2 regions of the Streptomyces profundus genome follow, and region 1 is predicted to be linked to the other one. Evidence: riboswitches for the same ligand, from Rfam matches in the RefSeq annotation. Region 1 holds a riboswitch; the other holds the start of a gene.
The links. Region 1 has a riboswitch for glycine ahead of gcvT (glycine cleavage system aminomethyltransferase GcvT). Riboswitches for the same ligand answer to the same signal wherever they lie in the genome.
Positions count from the first base shown of each region.

Region 2: another riboswitch for glycine. It lies ahead of gcvP (aminomethyl-transferring glycine dehydrogenase); the one in region 1 lies ahead of gcvT (glycine cleavage system aminomethyltransferase GcvT).

Region 1 is NZ_CP082362.1:5,369,501-5,376,384, forward strand. It holds gene K4G22_RS23700 (L-serine ammonia-lyase) at 1-231, opposite strand, end outside; gene gcvH (glycine cleavage system protein GcvH) at 239-625, opposite strand; gene gcvT (glycine cleavage system aminomethyltransferase GcvT) at 705-1,823, opposite strand; glycine riboswitch at 1,880-1,984, opposite strand; glycine riboswitch at 1,985-2,080, opposite strand; gene K4G22_RS23715 (enhanced serine sensitivity protein SseB) at 2,259-3,026, shown strand; gene K4G22_RS23720 (enhanced serine sensitivity protein SseB C-terminal domain-containing protein) at 3,149-3,922, shown strand; gene K4G22_RS23725 (Dps family protein) at 4,005-4,478, shown strand; gene K4G22_RS32030 (peptidoglycan recognition protein family protein) at 4,670-5,761, shown strand; gene K4G22_RS23735 (hypothetical protein) at 5,891-6,067, shown strand; gene K4G22_RS23740 (N-acetylmuramoyl-L-alanine amidase) at 6,108-6,812, opposite strand.
Region 2 is NZ_CP082362.1:126,409-133,292, forward strand. It holds gene K4G22_RS00610 (glutamate-cysteine ligase family protein) at 1-439, opposite strand, end outside; gene K4G22_RS00615 (hypothetical protein) at 712-1,281, shown strand; gene gcvP (aminomethyl-transferring glycine dehydrogenase) at 1,343-4,234, opposite strand; glycine riboswitch at 4,415-4,513, opposite strand; gene K4G22_RS00625 (PRC-barrel domain-containing protein) at 4,651-5,037, shown strand; gene K4G22_RS00630 (DNA polymerase IV) at 4,944-6,416, opposite strand; gene K4G22_RS00635 (MerR family transcriptional regulator) at 6,462-6,884, opposite strand, start outside.

The sequences.
Region 1 (6,884 bases):
CTCCGGGGCGTGGCCCTCAAGCCCGAGCAGCACGGCCTTGGGCGAGCCGTGCCCGTGGCCGGTCGCGCCCAGCGAGCCGTACAGCTCGACGCGCACGGCGGCGGTGGCGGCCAGCGCGCCCTCGTCCTTGAGCCGGCGGGCGAACATCAGCGCCGCGCGCATCGGCCCCACGGTGTGCGAGCTGGACGGGCCGATGCCGACGCTGAACAGGTCGAAGGCGGAGAGAGCCACGGCCGGCTCACTGCTCGGTGAAGGCGGCGTACTCGTCCGCCGACATCAGCTCGGCCGGCGCGTCAGACGCGCTGTCGATACGCACCCTGAAGAGCCAACCGGCCTCGAAGGGCGCGGAGTTGACCAGCGCCGGATCGTCGACTACGGCCTGGTTGACCTCGGTGATCTCGCCGTTGACCGGGGCGTAGAGGTCGCTGACCGACTTGGTGGACTCCAGCTCGCCGCAGGAGTCGCCGGCGGTGACGGTGTCGCCGACCTCGGGGAGCTGGACGTAGACCACATCGCCGAGCGCGGTGGCCGCGAACTCCGTGATGCCCACCGTGGCGACGCCGTCGGCCGACTCCGACAGCCACTCGTGTTCCTTGCTGTAGCGCAGGTGCTGGGGGTTGCTCATGACAGCTGATTCTCCTGGATGGGGTTCATCGTGGTCGGTCGTCGAGGTTCGGCGCGGCGTGCGCCGGAGGGTGTGCGGGTCAGCGCTGCCGGGTGTAGAACGGCAGCGCGATCACCTCGTGCGGCGCCGCCGTGCCCCTGATGTCGACGGCGACGCCCGCCGTTCCCGGCTCGGCGTGCGTGGCGTCGACATAGGCGATGGCGACGGGGCGGCCCAGCGTGGGCGAGGGCGCGCCCGAGGTGACCTCGCCGATGACGGCGCCCGTCGCGTCCACCACCGGATACCCGGCGCGCGGGACCCGGCGCTCGGCGGCCACCAGGCCGACCAGCACCCGCGGAGGGGCGCTCGCGGCGCGCTCGGCGGCGCGTTCCAGAGCCGCGCGCCCCACGAAGTCGCCCGGCTTCTCGAACTTCACCACCCGGCCGAGCCCCGCGTCGAACGGCGTGGTCCGCTCGGTGAGTTCGTGCCCGTAGAGCGGCATCCCCGCCTCCAGGCGCAGCGTGTCCCGGCAGGCGAGACCGCACGGCACCAGACCGTCGGCGGCCCCCGCCGCCGTGAGCGCCGCCCAGAGCGCCTCGGCGTCGGCCGGGGCCACGAACAGCTCGAACCCGTCCTCGCCCGTGTACCCCGTCCGGGCGATCAGGGCCGGCTTCCCCGCCACCGTCCCCGGCAGTCCGGCGTAGTAGCGCAGCCCCGCCAGGTCGGCGTCCGTCAGCTCGGCCAGCACCCCGGCGGCGGCCGGGCCCTGGACGGCCAGCAGCGCGTACGCGTCGCGGTCGTCGCGGACCTCGGCGGCGAAGCCGGCGGCGCGCTCGCTCAGCGCGGTCAGCACCCGCTCGGCGTTCCCCGCGTTGGCCACCACCAGGAACTCGGCCTCGGCCAGTCGGTAGACGATCAGATCGTCCAGGATGCCGCCGTCCTCGGCACAGATCATGGTGTACCTGGCGCGGCCGACCCGCAGCGCGGAGAGCCGCCCCACCAGCGCGAAGTCCAGCAGCGCGCCCGCCTCCTCGCCCAGCACGGCGATCTCGCCCATATGGGAGAGGTCGAAGAGGCCGGCCGCCGTGCGCACCGCCTCGTGCTCGGCGCGCTCGCTGCCGTAGCGCAGCGGCATCGACCAGCCGGCGAAGTCCGTCATGGTGGCACCGAGCGCGCGGTGCACGGCGTCCAGGGCGGTGACGCGAGGGGAGTCGGACATGGGGCTTGCTCCAGGGGGTACGGGCGACGGGCGACACGCGGACGCGCGCGCCTTGGCCCTCCCCCTCTGTCATCGGCACCTGAGAGGTTCGCCGCGCCCTGCCGGACGGCGGCTTGCACCGTGGGTGGGGCCGGCGAAACCGGCCCGCTTTTCAGATCTGCCTCCCGCGCGCGGTAACGGGGCCTGAGAGATTCAAGGGAGGACTTGCTCCTTCGGCGCCCCGGAGCGAAAACCGGGGACTCTCCCGCGCGTGGTCAAACGGCCGATATGTACTTGTGGCTGAACGGTGTTGCTCCGCGGTTGCGGCCCGGCCATCATCGCACGGATGCCGGCGGGGGCAAGAGCCGAACACCGTTAGGGTTCGCTTCGACCCGGGGCCCTTCCGGGGCCGGGGAACACCGAGGGCCAGGAACGACGAGGGAGTGGAAAGAGCGGATGAGCGAGCACAGGGCGGGTCCCGGATTCGGCGGCGGCTGGCCGAGCAACGAGCTGGAGGAGACGTTGGCCGCCTCGCTCGGCGTGCCGGACGCGGCCCCGAAGCTCCTCCGAGTGCTCTCCCGCAGCGCCGTCTGGGTGCCGCTGCCCGAGGGCGGCGGCCGGGAGAGCAAGACGCTCGACCTGCCCACCATCGACCTCGCCGGCGGGGTGTTCGTGCCGGTCTTCAGCTCCGCCGAGCAGCTGCACCTCGGCGGCGCCTCCCATCTGCCGTTCACGGTCGCGCCGGCCTGGGAGTTCGCCCGCGGGCTGCCGCCCCAGGTGGGGATAGCCGTGAACCCCGGCGGGACGGTCGGCATCCCGGTGCCGCCGCTCGCCGTCGCCGAGCTGTGCCGTGTGACCCCGGGGGAGCGCACGCCAGGCGTGCCCTCCGGCGCGCGGATGCGGCTGTTCCAGCCGGACTGGCAGGACGATCCGGTCGCCTTCCTGACCGCCGCGGCCGAGGAGCTCGCGGCGCTTCCACCGGTGCGCACCGCGCGACGCGGCCTGGCGAGCGCCGAGGGCGCCGCCCCCTCGCTCTTCGTCGGCGTGGAGCTCGACGGCCTCGACGACGCCGTCCACACCGCGGTCAACGAGGCGCTGGGCCGGGCCCTGGCCCGCAGCCCGGCCGCCTGGCCGGTCCAGCTCGTCCTGTTGGACGCCGCCCAGGACCCGGTGGTGGACTGGCTGCGCGAGTGTGTGGCGCCGTTCTACTCGCGTGGCGCCTGAGCACGGGGCACCTTGTCAGCCGGAGGACGGGCTCGCAAGCTGCTTGCGAGACGGATTCGCGGGACGGGTCCTGTGAAGGCTGACGACCGAGCTGTGCCGCAGCGCGAGGAGGACGGGCCCAGGTGAGTGCGGGACAGGGCGTCGAGGAGCTGCTCCCCCAGGTGACGGCGGACCGGTTGGACACCTACGAGGCACTGCTGGGCGCGCTGGCCGGCGGCGAGGTCTGGATGCTGCTGTGGCAGGGCGCGCCCGGCGCGCCCGACGCCCACTACGGCGGCGTCGAGGTCGCCGGCCACGGCTACGCGCCCTGTGTGACCTCGGCCGCGCAGCTCGCCGCCAGCGGCTGGACCCGGGAGCACGAGGTGGTGCCGGGGCGCGATATCGCCGCCGCGCTCTACCCGGAGCACTGGGGGCTGTGGCTCAACCCGCACGCGCCGGGCGGCGGCCTCGGCATCCCCTGGCTCGATCTGCGACGGATCGCCGGCGGCCTCGACCGGCTGCCGGCGGGACCGCTGCTGATCAGCGAGCCCAGCGTCGACGTGGACCGTTTCTACACGCGCCTTGTCGCGCTCGCCCGGCGCACGCCCGTGCTACGCGCCCTGTGGCGCGCCTGGGTGCGCCCCGCGCTCGGGGCCTCCTATCTGGCCATCGGCCTGGATGTGGACGGCCGGCCGTCGGACGGCGCCGACACCGTGCGCGCCATGATGCGCGACGCGGTGGTCGAGGTGCCCGACGGGCTGACGGTCGGCACGGTGGCGATGGCCGACGGCTACGATCCGGTCGCCATGTGGCTGCGCGCCAACACCCGCCCGTTCTACGACAGGGACGCGCCGGGCGCGCCGTATCCGCCCGACCCCGCCGGGGGCGGTTCGGGGTACGGCTACCCGGGGGCCTGAGCGTCGCCCACCGCGTAGGCCGGGCGGCGACGGGGTACTCGGGGCGGGCACGTGAGGACCGGGCCGAGAGGAGCCACGAGGCATGAGCACCGTCAAGAGCACCCTGCCGGACGCCACGCTCAAGGTGGTGGGCGAGGCGCTGCGCGGCGCGCTGGTCGACCTGATCGACCTGTCGCTGGTCGCCAAGCAGACCCACTGGAACATCATCGGACCGCGCTTCCGCTCCGTCCATCTCCAGCTGGACGACGTGGTCTCCACCGCCCGCGCCCACTCGGACACGGTCGCCGAACGCTCCGCCACCCTCGGCGTGCCCCCGGACGGCCGCGCCGCCACCGTGGCCGCCGGCACGGGGATCAGCGACCCGCCCGAGGGCTGGCAGCGGGACGACGCGGCGGTCCGGTTCATGGTGGACGCCCTGGGCGCGGTGATCGTCCGGATGCGGGAGCGGCTGGACGAGGTCGGCCCCGTGGACTCGGTCAGCGAGGACGTGCTGATCCAGATCACCAAGGACCTGGAGAAGCACCACTGGATGTTCCAGGCGGAGAACGCCGGCTGACCCGCCGCGACCCCGATCGGCGGAGGGGGGGAACAGCCGCCGGACGCCGTTCCGCCGCGACCGTTGACGCGACCTCTGACGCGGCCGTTGAACGGCGGGATCGGCGCGCCGGGAAATTCACGTCGCCGCGTATGTCGCCGACAAGCGGGCATATCATCAAGGACAGTTGACGAATTCCGGGGGGTTAACGCATGGCCACTCCGCTCTCCGCCGACAAGGTTGTGAAGGCGCTCAAGGACGAGGGCGTGAAAATCGTCGAACACAAGAATTGGCGTACACACAATCGAAATAGCGCCGGAGCCTGGGGGCCCGTGCACGGTGTGATGGTCCATCACACGGTCACCTCGGGCACCGCCAGCTCCGTCGATCTCTGCTACAACGGGCACTCCTCCCTGCCGGGGCCGCTCTGTCACGGCGTCATCGCCAAGGACGGCACGGTCTATCTGGTCGGGCACGGCCGGGCGAACCACGCCGGCAGCGGCGACCGCGCCGTGCTGGACGCGGTGATCGCCGAAGGCAAACTGCCCCCCGACCAGAAGGCCGACACCGACGGGAACAAGCACTTCTACGGATTCGAGTGCGTCAACCTCGGTGACAACAAGGACCCTTGGCCGGCCGAGCAGGTGGAGGCGATCGTCCGGGCCTCGGCCGCGCTGCTGCGCGCACACGGCTGGGGAAAGTCCGGGGACACCTCCGTGATCGGCCATCTGGAATGGCAGCCGGGGAAAATCGACCCGCGCGGTCCCGGCGTCTCCATGGGCGATATCCGCAAGCGGGTCAGCGAACGCCTCAAGCACCCAGCCGACTGGAGCCCCGGCGGCTCCAACCCGCCCCACGAGGAGGATGACGTGCCCAAGCGGACCCTGTACGGCACCACGGGCGACTACACCCAAACCCTGCGGCCGGGCTCCTGGACCACCCTGAAGTTCGACCGCAAGTACGGCGGCAAGGGGTGGGAGACCAAGACGCCCGAGCCGTCCGTCGCCTTCGGTGCCTGCTACTACTCCACCACGGTCGCGGTGCGCGCCAGCGGCCTCAGCCGGGGTCAGGAGTTGCAGATCAGGGTGGCGCACTACGCGGAGAAGGACGGCGGCGGCTTCGAGCGCACGGGCGGCATGCCGATCAACTCCCCGGTCCACGACGGCGGCGACGCCCACTTCACCTACGCCTGGAACGGGCACCTCTCCGGCTCGCGGCGGCTGCGGGTCGAGGTCGCGCAGTACGGGGACGAGCCGATCGTCATCGACTACGTCAGGGCCGAGACGCTCTACTGGTCCAGCTGACGGCGCTCAAGACGCCCGGACCGCTCGGCTGGCGTGCTTCCCTGCTTCCCTGCTTCGCCTGGTCGGTCTGGTTCGCCTGGTTCGGCGGCTGGCGGTCGATTGTCAGCGGTCGGTACTACCGTGGTCACCATGCGCTACGAAGCTCGCCACAGCGAGGCCCGAGGCTGGTATGTCGTCTCCGACGAGGGCCACTTGGCCCATGTCCCCGATCCCGACACGCAGGCGTTGCGCGCCGCGCTCTTCGAGCGCGAGGCGGACGCGCTGCGCTGCGCCCTGGAGTTGACCCGCCTTGGCACGCTCAACTGAACCGCCCGGCCAGGGCGGCGTCCTGGCGCCGCCCCGCCCCTCAGGGCGCGCTCTCGGACGGTGTCGGCTCCGGGGTCCGCGCGGCCTCGGCCACCATGCCGAGATAGCGGTCCCAGTCCCAGTGGGGGCCCGGGCAGATCCGGATCACCTCGGGCACCTCGTTGTGGCCCACGATGTGCTCGCGGTCGATGGGTATCTCGTGCCGCGCGCAGATCCCGGCCACCAGCCGGGCCGAGGAGGCGTAGAGGGCGTCCGTCAGATACTCCGGCTGGTCCGCCCAGCCCTCGTGCTCGATGCCCACGCTGCGCTCGTTGAAGCCCTGGTGGCCCGCGTGGTAGGCCACATCCAACTCCCTGGCGAGCTGGGCGACATGGCCGTCCTCGGAGCGCACCACATAGTGGGTGGCCGCGCCATGGGCCGGATCCTGGAAGACCCGCAGTGTCACGGCGTAGTCCGCCTCCGGCATATGGATCACCACCCGGTCGATCGAGTAGTCCCGAGGGCGGTTGGCCCTGCGGTAGTTGGCCGAGGCCGCCGGCACCCACTCCGCGCCCGGATGGTCCACCTCGCCCTCGACACGCGGGGTGTTCGCCCCCGAATACCGCCACCACCAGCTGCTCAGCCGATCCCGGTTGGCGATCCCGACGATCCCGGCCGCCCCCACAAGACCTCCGGTCAGCAGCGCGCGCCTCGGCAGCTCCCGCTGCCGGCCGCGTCCCGACCTGTCCCCCGCATGTTCACCCATCGTGACCTCCGGCTGGGAGAACGGTCGGTGCCGGCGAGGGGTTCCGCCGGGGCCTCCGATCCCGGTCGGCTG
Region 2 (6,884 bases), 5.2 Mb from region 1:
CCCCGTGGGACAGGCTGCCCGGCACCATCTGGTCGGCGGTGATGGTGGGCAGGACGCCGATCATCACCACCTGGGCGCCGAATTCGTCGGCCATTCGATCGGCGTACCTGAGCGCGATCCGCAGCTCTTCGGCCATATCCTCGAACACACCGCCGGACAGCTCGCGCGGCGACATATTCAGCTCAATGGTGAATTTGCCCAGCTCACTCTGGAAATCCCTGGTCGCCATTCGGCCAAGAACATCCTCGTTGACCATTCGGGGCGACCCGTCGGAATCGGCCAGGGACAGTTCGACCTCCACCCCGACCCGGTCTCTCGGCCCGTGGAAGCGCTCCTCGCGCAACAACGTCCCCAGGGCGTCGAGACAGCTGAGCAATCTCTCCCTGAAGCGCCCTCGGGCCGTCAGATCGAACCGGTCGGCCGCGACCTTCTCCCCCATGGGAGCACCTCCTCCGTCGAGCGATGCGCCCGGGATCCTGCCCACGTCACGCCCGAGGTAACACCAGGCCGCCAACACGTCCCGCACGGTTACGGCATATTCCAGCGGCATAAAACAGGGCGCTACGCCCCTTTTGGCGGCTTAATTTACCCTTGCTGAAACACCCCGGTATGGCTAGTGGAAACACAGCACAAACAAGCCTCGTATAAAATCGGGAGCACGGCGTGTCTCCTATCAGAGGCGACCTACTCCAAAGCGAGAGGCGACCCATCATGCCCCTGCGTAACCCCCAGGCTCCCGAGGCCGTGGCGACCACCATCCGCACCGCTCTGCGTTCGGCCACCGTACCGGCCCCGAGAAACCTCCGCTTCGACCGAGGCGAGTTGCTGCCCACGCTCCCGCTCCCCGTCCACCGGCTGGAGCGGCTGACCGTCCCGACGGAGCCGCCGTCGGCGCGGCTGACCGGCTGGCGCTATCTGCTGGCGCGGGACGGCGGCTCCGTGGGCACGGCCGAATGCGAGGTCACACCCGAGGGTTGGGCCTTCTCGCACTTCGGCGAGGGCCCCTACATCGCCTCCACGGAGCGCGCGCTGCGGCTGGCCGAGGAGCAGCCTCTGGCCTACCAGCCCCGGCTGCTCTCGGTGCCGGAGCTGTACATGCTCACCCTCTGGCTCCATCCCGACCCGGACGCGGACCCGGCCACGGGCAGCCCCGCGCCGAGCGACCCGCTGATCCCGCTCGCGCCGGCGCCGCCGGGTATCGCCGCGGAGCGCCTGATCACCGTGGACGCGCTGGTGTCGCTGGTGGCCAACCGGCTCGCCCCCCTGGGCCTCGCCAGCTGACCGGGCCAGGAGGTTCCGCCGGCGCCGGACGCGCTGAACGCGCGCCCGGCGCCGGACGGCGCTAGTCGGCGTACTCCTCGATGGGCGGGCAGGAGCAGACCAGGTTGCGGTCGCCGAAGGCTCCGTCGATGCGCCGCACCGGGGGCCAGTACTTCGCGTCCCTGGTGGCCTCGACGGGATAGGCCGCCGTGCGCCTCGGGTAGGGGTGCGGCCAGTCGCCGGTCAACTGCTCGGCGGTGTGCGGGGCGTTGACCAACGGGTTGTCGTCCGCCGGCCACTCCCCCGCTGCGACACGGTCGATCTCCGCACGAATGGCGATCATCGCCTCGCAGAACCGGTCGAGTTCGGCCAGGTCCTCGCTCTCGGTGGGCTCGATCATCAGCGTGCCGGCGACCGGGAAGGACATCGTCGGGGCGTGGAAGCCGTAGTCGACCAGCCGCTTGGCCACATCGTCGATGGTGACGCCGGTCGCCTTCGTCAACGGCCGCACGTCGATCACGCACTCGTGCGCCACCAGCCCGCCGGGGCCGGTGTAGAGCACCGGGTAGTGCGGTTCGAGGCGCTTTGCCAGGTAGTTGGCGCTGAGCACCGCGACCTGCGTGGCGCGCCGCAGCCCGGCCGCGCCCATCAGCCGGACGTAGGCCCAGGAGATCGGCAGGATCCCGGCCGAGCCCCAGGGCGCGGCCGAGACGGGCCCGCTCCCCGCCGGGCCCGCGTCCGGCTGCGCCGGGTGGCCCGGCAGATACGGCGCCAGATGCGCCCGGACGGCGACCGGGCCGACGCCGGGGCCACCGCCGCCGTGCGGGATGCAGAAGGTCTTGTGCAGGTTGAGGTGCGACACGTCCGCGCCGAAGCGCCCCGGCTTGGCCAGCCCCACCAGCGCGTTGAGGTTGGCGCCGTCCACATAGACCTGCCCGCCGGCGTCGTGCACCGCGGCGCAGATATCGGTGATCCGCTCCTCGAACACCCCGTGAGTGGACGGGTAGGTGACCATCAGCACCGCCAACTCGTCGCGGTGACGGTCGATCTTGGCCCGCAGGTCGGCGACGTCCACGTCACCGCTCTCGCTGGTGGCGACCACCACCACCCGCATCCCGGCGAGCACCGCGCTGGCGGCGTTGGTGCCGTGCGCGGAGGACGGGATCAGGCAGACCGTCCGCTGCGGCTGACCGTTCGCGCGGTGGTGCGCGCGGACGGCCAACAGCCCGGCCAACTCGCCCTGCGAGCCGGCGTTGGGCTGGAGCGAGACGGCGTCATAGCCGGTGATCTCCGCGAGCCGGGCCTCCAGTTCGCGGATCAGCGCCAGATAGCCACCGGCCTGGTCGATGGGGGCGAAGGGATGCAGCCCGGCGAACTCCGGCCAGGTGACCGGCGCCATCTCCACCGTGGCGTTGAGCTTCATCGTGCAGGAACCCAGCGGGATCATGCCCCGGTCCAACGCGTAGTCACGGTCGGCCAGCCGGCGCAGATAGCGCAGCATCGCGGTCTCGGAGCGGTGCTGGTGGAAGACCGGGTGTTCGAGATACCCGTCCTGCCGGGCCAGTTCGGCCGGCAGCGCCTCGGGGACGCGCGCGTCCAGCTCCGGAATGTCCGCCTCGTCGCCGGGGACGCCGAACGCCGCCCAGACGACGGCCAGTTGCGCGCGCGTGGTGGTCTCGTCACAGGCGATGCCGACCCGGTCGGCGTCGATCTGGCGCAGGTTGACGCCCGCCTCGCACGCGGCGGCGACCACCGCGCCGGCACGTCCAGGCACCGTGGCGGTGACGGTGTCGAAGAACGACGCGTGCGCCACCGCCACGCCGCCCTCGCGCAGCCCGGCGGCGAGCAGCGCCGCGTAGCGGTGGGTGCGGCGGGCGATCGCGGCCAGCCCCTCGGGGCCGTGGTAGACGGCGTAGAGGCCGGCCATCACGGCGAGCAGGACCTGGGCGGTGCAGATGTTGCTGGTGGCCTTCTCCCGGCGGATGTGCTGCTCCCTGGTCTGGAGCGCCAGCCGGTAGGCGGGCTTGCCGGCCGCGTCCTTGGAGACGCCGACCAGACGCCCCGGCAGGTTGCGTGCGTAGCGCTCGCGCACGGCCATGAACCCGGCGTGCGGGCCGCCGAAGGCCATTGGCACGCCGAAGCGCTGGCTGGAGCCGACCGCGATGTCGGCGCCCAGCGAACCCGGCGAGGCCAACAGGGTGAGGGCCAGCAGATCGGCGGCGACGGTGACCACCGCGCCCAGCGCGTGCGCCTCCTCGATGACCGGGCGCGGGTCGCGCACGGCGCCCGAGGCGCCCGGGTACTGCAACAGCACGCCGAACACGCCGCGCTCGGCGGCCTCCTCGGGGATGCCGTCGCCCAGATCGGCCACCAGCACCTCGACGCCCGTCGGCTCGGCCCGGGTCCGCACCACCTCGATGGTCTGCGGCAGGCAGTCGGCGTCCACCAGGAACAGCCCGTCCCTCACCTTGCCCACCCGGCGGGAGAGCGCCATCGCCTCGGCCGCGGCCGTGCCCTCGTCGAGCAGCGAGGCCCCGGCCGTCGGCAGCCCGGTCAGATCGGCCACCACCGTCTGGAAGTTCAGCAGCGCCTCAAGGCGCCCCTGGGAGATCTCCGGCTGGTAGGGCGTGTACGCGGTGTACCAGGCCGGGTTCTCCAGCACGTTGCGCTGGATGACCGGCGGGGTGAAGGTGCCGTGGTAGCCGAGGCCGATCATGGAGTGCAGCACGGTGTTGCGGGACGCCAGCTCCCGCAGTTCGGCCAGCACCGCCGCCTCGTCGCGGGCGTCGGGCAGCCGCAGCGCCTCGGTGCTGGCGATGGCCTCCGGGACGGCGGCGGCGGTGAGTTCGTCCAACGAGCCGAACCCCACCTGGGCCAGCATCTTCGCCTCGGCTGCCCCGTCGGGGCCGATATGGCGGTCGGCGAACGGGATGCCCTGTTCCAGGGCGGTCAACGACGTCGGGTGCGCGGTCATCTGTGGAGGCTCCTTGTGGCCGTGGGCGACCTACGGGGCGCCAGGCGGCGGTGCCTGACTGCCTCCCCCTCTGTCATACGACCTGAGAGCTTCGCCCCGCGCCACCGCGCCCGGGCTTGCACCGTCGGTGAGGACACCCGCGCGGCGACGCCGCGCACGCGTCCTGCTTTCCAGAGTGGTTTCGCCCGCGCGGTACGGGTGCCTGAGAGATTCCGGGGAGGATTTGCTCCTTCGGCGCCCGCCGCCCGAGAGGCGGCAGGACTCTCCCGCGCGAGGTTGCCAACCGCCTTCGAGACTACCAGCGGCCGACCCGGCCGCTAAGGGGTGGCCGTCGACTGGCCGGGCACCGGTTTGTGCCCTTGGGTAGAAGCTACAGAGGGCTTGTGCAGCGTCCCGGGCGACCAGCAGGAGGAACCGTGCGAACCGATATCGATCCACGCAGTCTGATCGGCCGCAAGGCGCTGGACCGCCACGGCGACAAGATCGGCACCGTGGACGAGGTGTATCTGGACGACGCGACCGGCGTCCCCGAGTGGGCCGCGGTGCGCACCGGGCTCTTCACCCGGGACGCCTTCGTGCCGCTGGAGCCCAGCGAGCTGGTCGGCAACGCGCTCCGGGTGCCGTTCGACCGGGCCCTGATCCGCCGCGCCCCGGATCTGGGCGTGGGCCGTCATCTCTCGCCCGAGCAGGAGCTCCAGCTCTACCGCCACTACGGGCTCGACCTGCCCGAGGAGGCCGCCGGAAGGCCCCCGGGGGACGGCGACTTCGGCCGGCTGGCCGGCTCGGAGGACGCGGAGAGCTGACCGGCCGCCACCTCGGGCACCAGCGGCAGCGGCGTCCCTCGCCGCAGCTCCGCGTCGTCCACGGCGAAGGTGCGCACCCGACCGGGACGGGTGTCGTCGGGGCGCTCGAAGCGGACGGTGACACGGCCGACGCCGCTGCCCTGCACCCAGCCGGGGCCGAACCGCTCGTGCGCGACATCGAGGCCGGGCAGCCAACGCCGGTCGGGCTCCTCGCCGGCCGGCGCCGAGGGGCTCCGGTCGACGACCGAGGCGTCCCCCGGGGTGGGGGGCGGGGCCGGCTCCGCCAGACGGGCGTCCCTCGCGCTCTGGGCGCTCTGGGCGAAGAGGTCCTCCTGGGTGAAGTCGGCCAATCCGCTGACGCCGACTCCCAGCAGCCTGACCCCCTCGGTGGTGTCGACGCTCTCCAGCAGCCGCTCGGCCGCCTCCTTCACCACCGCGGGGTCGTCCGTGGGGCCGCGCAGCGTCTCGGAGCGGGTCAGCGTGCTGAAGTCGTAGCGCCGGACCTTGAGCACCACCGTGCGGCCGGAGCGCCCCGCGGCCCGCAGCCGCCCCACACAGCGCTCGGCGAGGCGGCTCACCTCGAACCTGATCCGGGCCCGGTCCGTCACATCCACCTCGAAGGTGTCCTCGACCGAGACGGACTTCGTGTCCCGCTCCGCCACCACCGGGCGGTCGTCGACCCCCAGCGCCATCCGGAAGAGACCGCCGCCGTGGGCCTTCCCCAGCAGCCGCAGCAGCTCCGCCTCGCCGGCCTCGACCGTCTCCTCGATGGTGTGGATCCCGGCCCGGCGCAGCACCTCGGCGGTGGCCGGGCCGACGCCGGGCAGGGTGCGCACCGGCAGCGGGGCCAGCAGCTCGCGCTCCGTGCCCGGCTCGATCAGCACCAGCCCGTCGGGCTTGGCGCGCTCCGAGGCGATCTTGGCCAGCATCTTGGCGCCGGCGAGACCGACCGAGCCGGTGACCCCCGTGACGGCGGCGATCTCGGCGCGCAGCCGCTCCCCGACGGCCAGCGCCTCGGCGGCGGTGGCCGCGCTGGCCCCGGCGGCCAGATCGACGAACGCCTCGTCCAGGCTGAGCGGTTCGACCAGCGGGGAGAGCCGGGCCAGCAGCCCCATCACCCGGTCGCTGACCGCGCGATAGACCTCGAACCTGGGCGTCAGGTAGGCGCCGTGCGGGCACAGCCGGCGCGCCTGCGCCGTGGGCATCGCCGAACGGACCCCGAACCGGCGGGCCTCATAGGAAGCCGTCGCCACGACGCCGCGCGGCCCGATGCCGCCGACGATCACCGGCTTCCCGCGCAGGCTCGGCTTGGACGCCTGCTCCACCGAGGCGTAGAAGGCGTCCATATCGAGGTGCAGGATGGTTGGCTGGCCCCTCACCCACCCGATGGTGCCCTATGGCACTGACAGTGCCGGGGTGCGCGCTCAGCCGACGCGGTGCCGCCGCCGGGCCAGCTCGTCCTCGGGGTGCTCGGCCGGCACCTGCTCGCCCGTGTCGACCCGCTCGGCGTGCAGCAGGGCGAGCGCCGCCTCCACATCGCTCCAGACCGCGCCGACCGCGATACCGAAGACGCCCCGCCCGCCGCGGAGCAGCTCGGCCAGCTCGTCGGGCGAGGAGCAGCGGTAGACGGCGGCGCCGTCGCTCATCAACGTCATCTGGGCCAGCTCGCCCAGCTCGGCGGTGCGCAGCGCCTCGGCGGTGGCACGGATCGCCTGGAGGGAGACGCCGGCGTCCAACAGCCGCTTCACGATCTTCAGGACGAGCACGTCGCGGAAGCCGTACAGCCGCTGGCCGCCCGCTCCTGGCGCCGGGCGGACGCTGGGCTGGACCAGCCCGGTGCGCGCCCA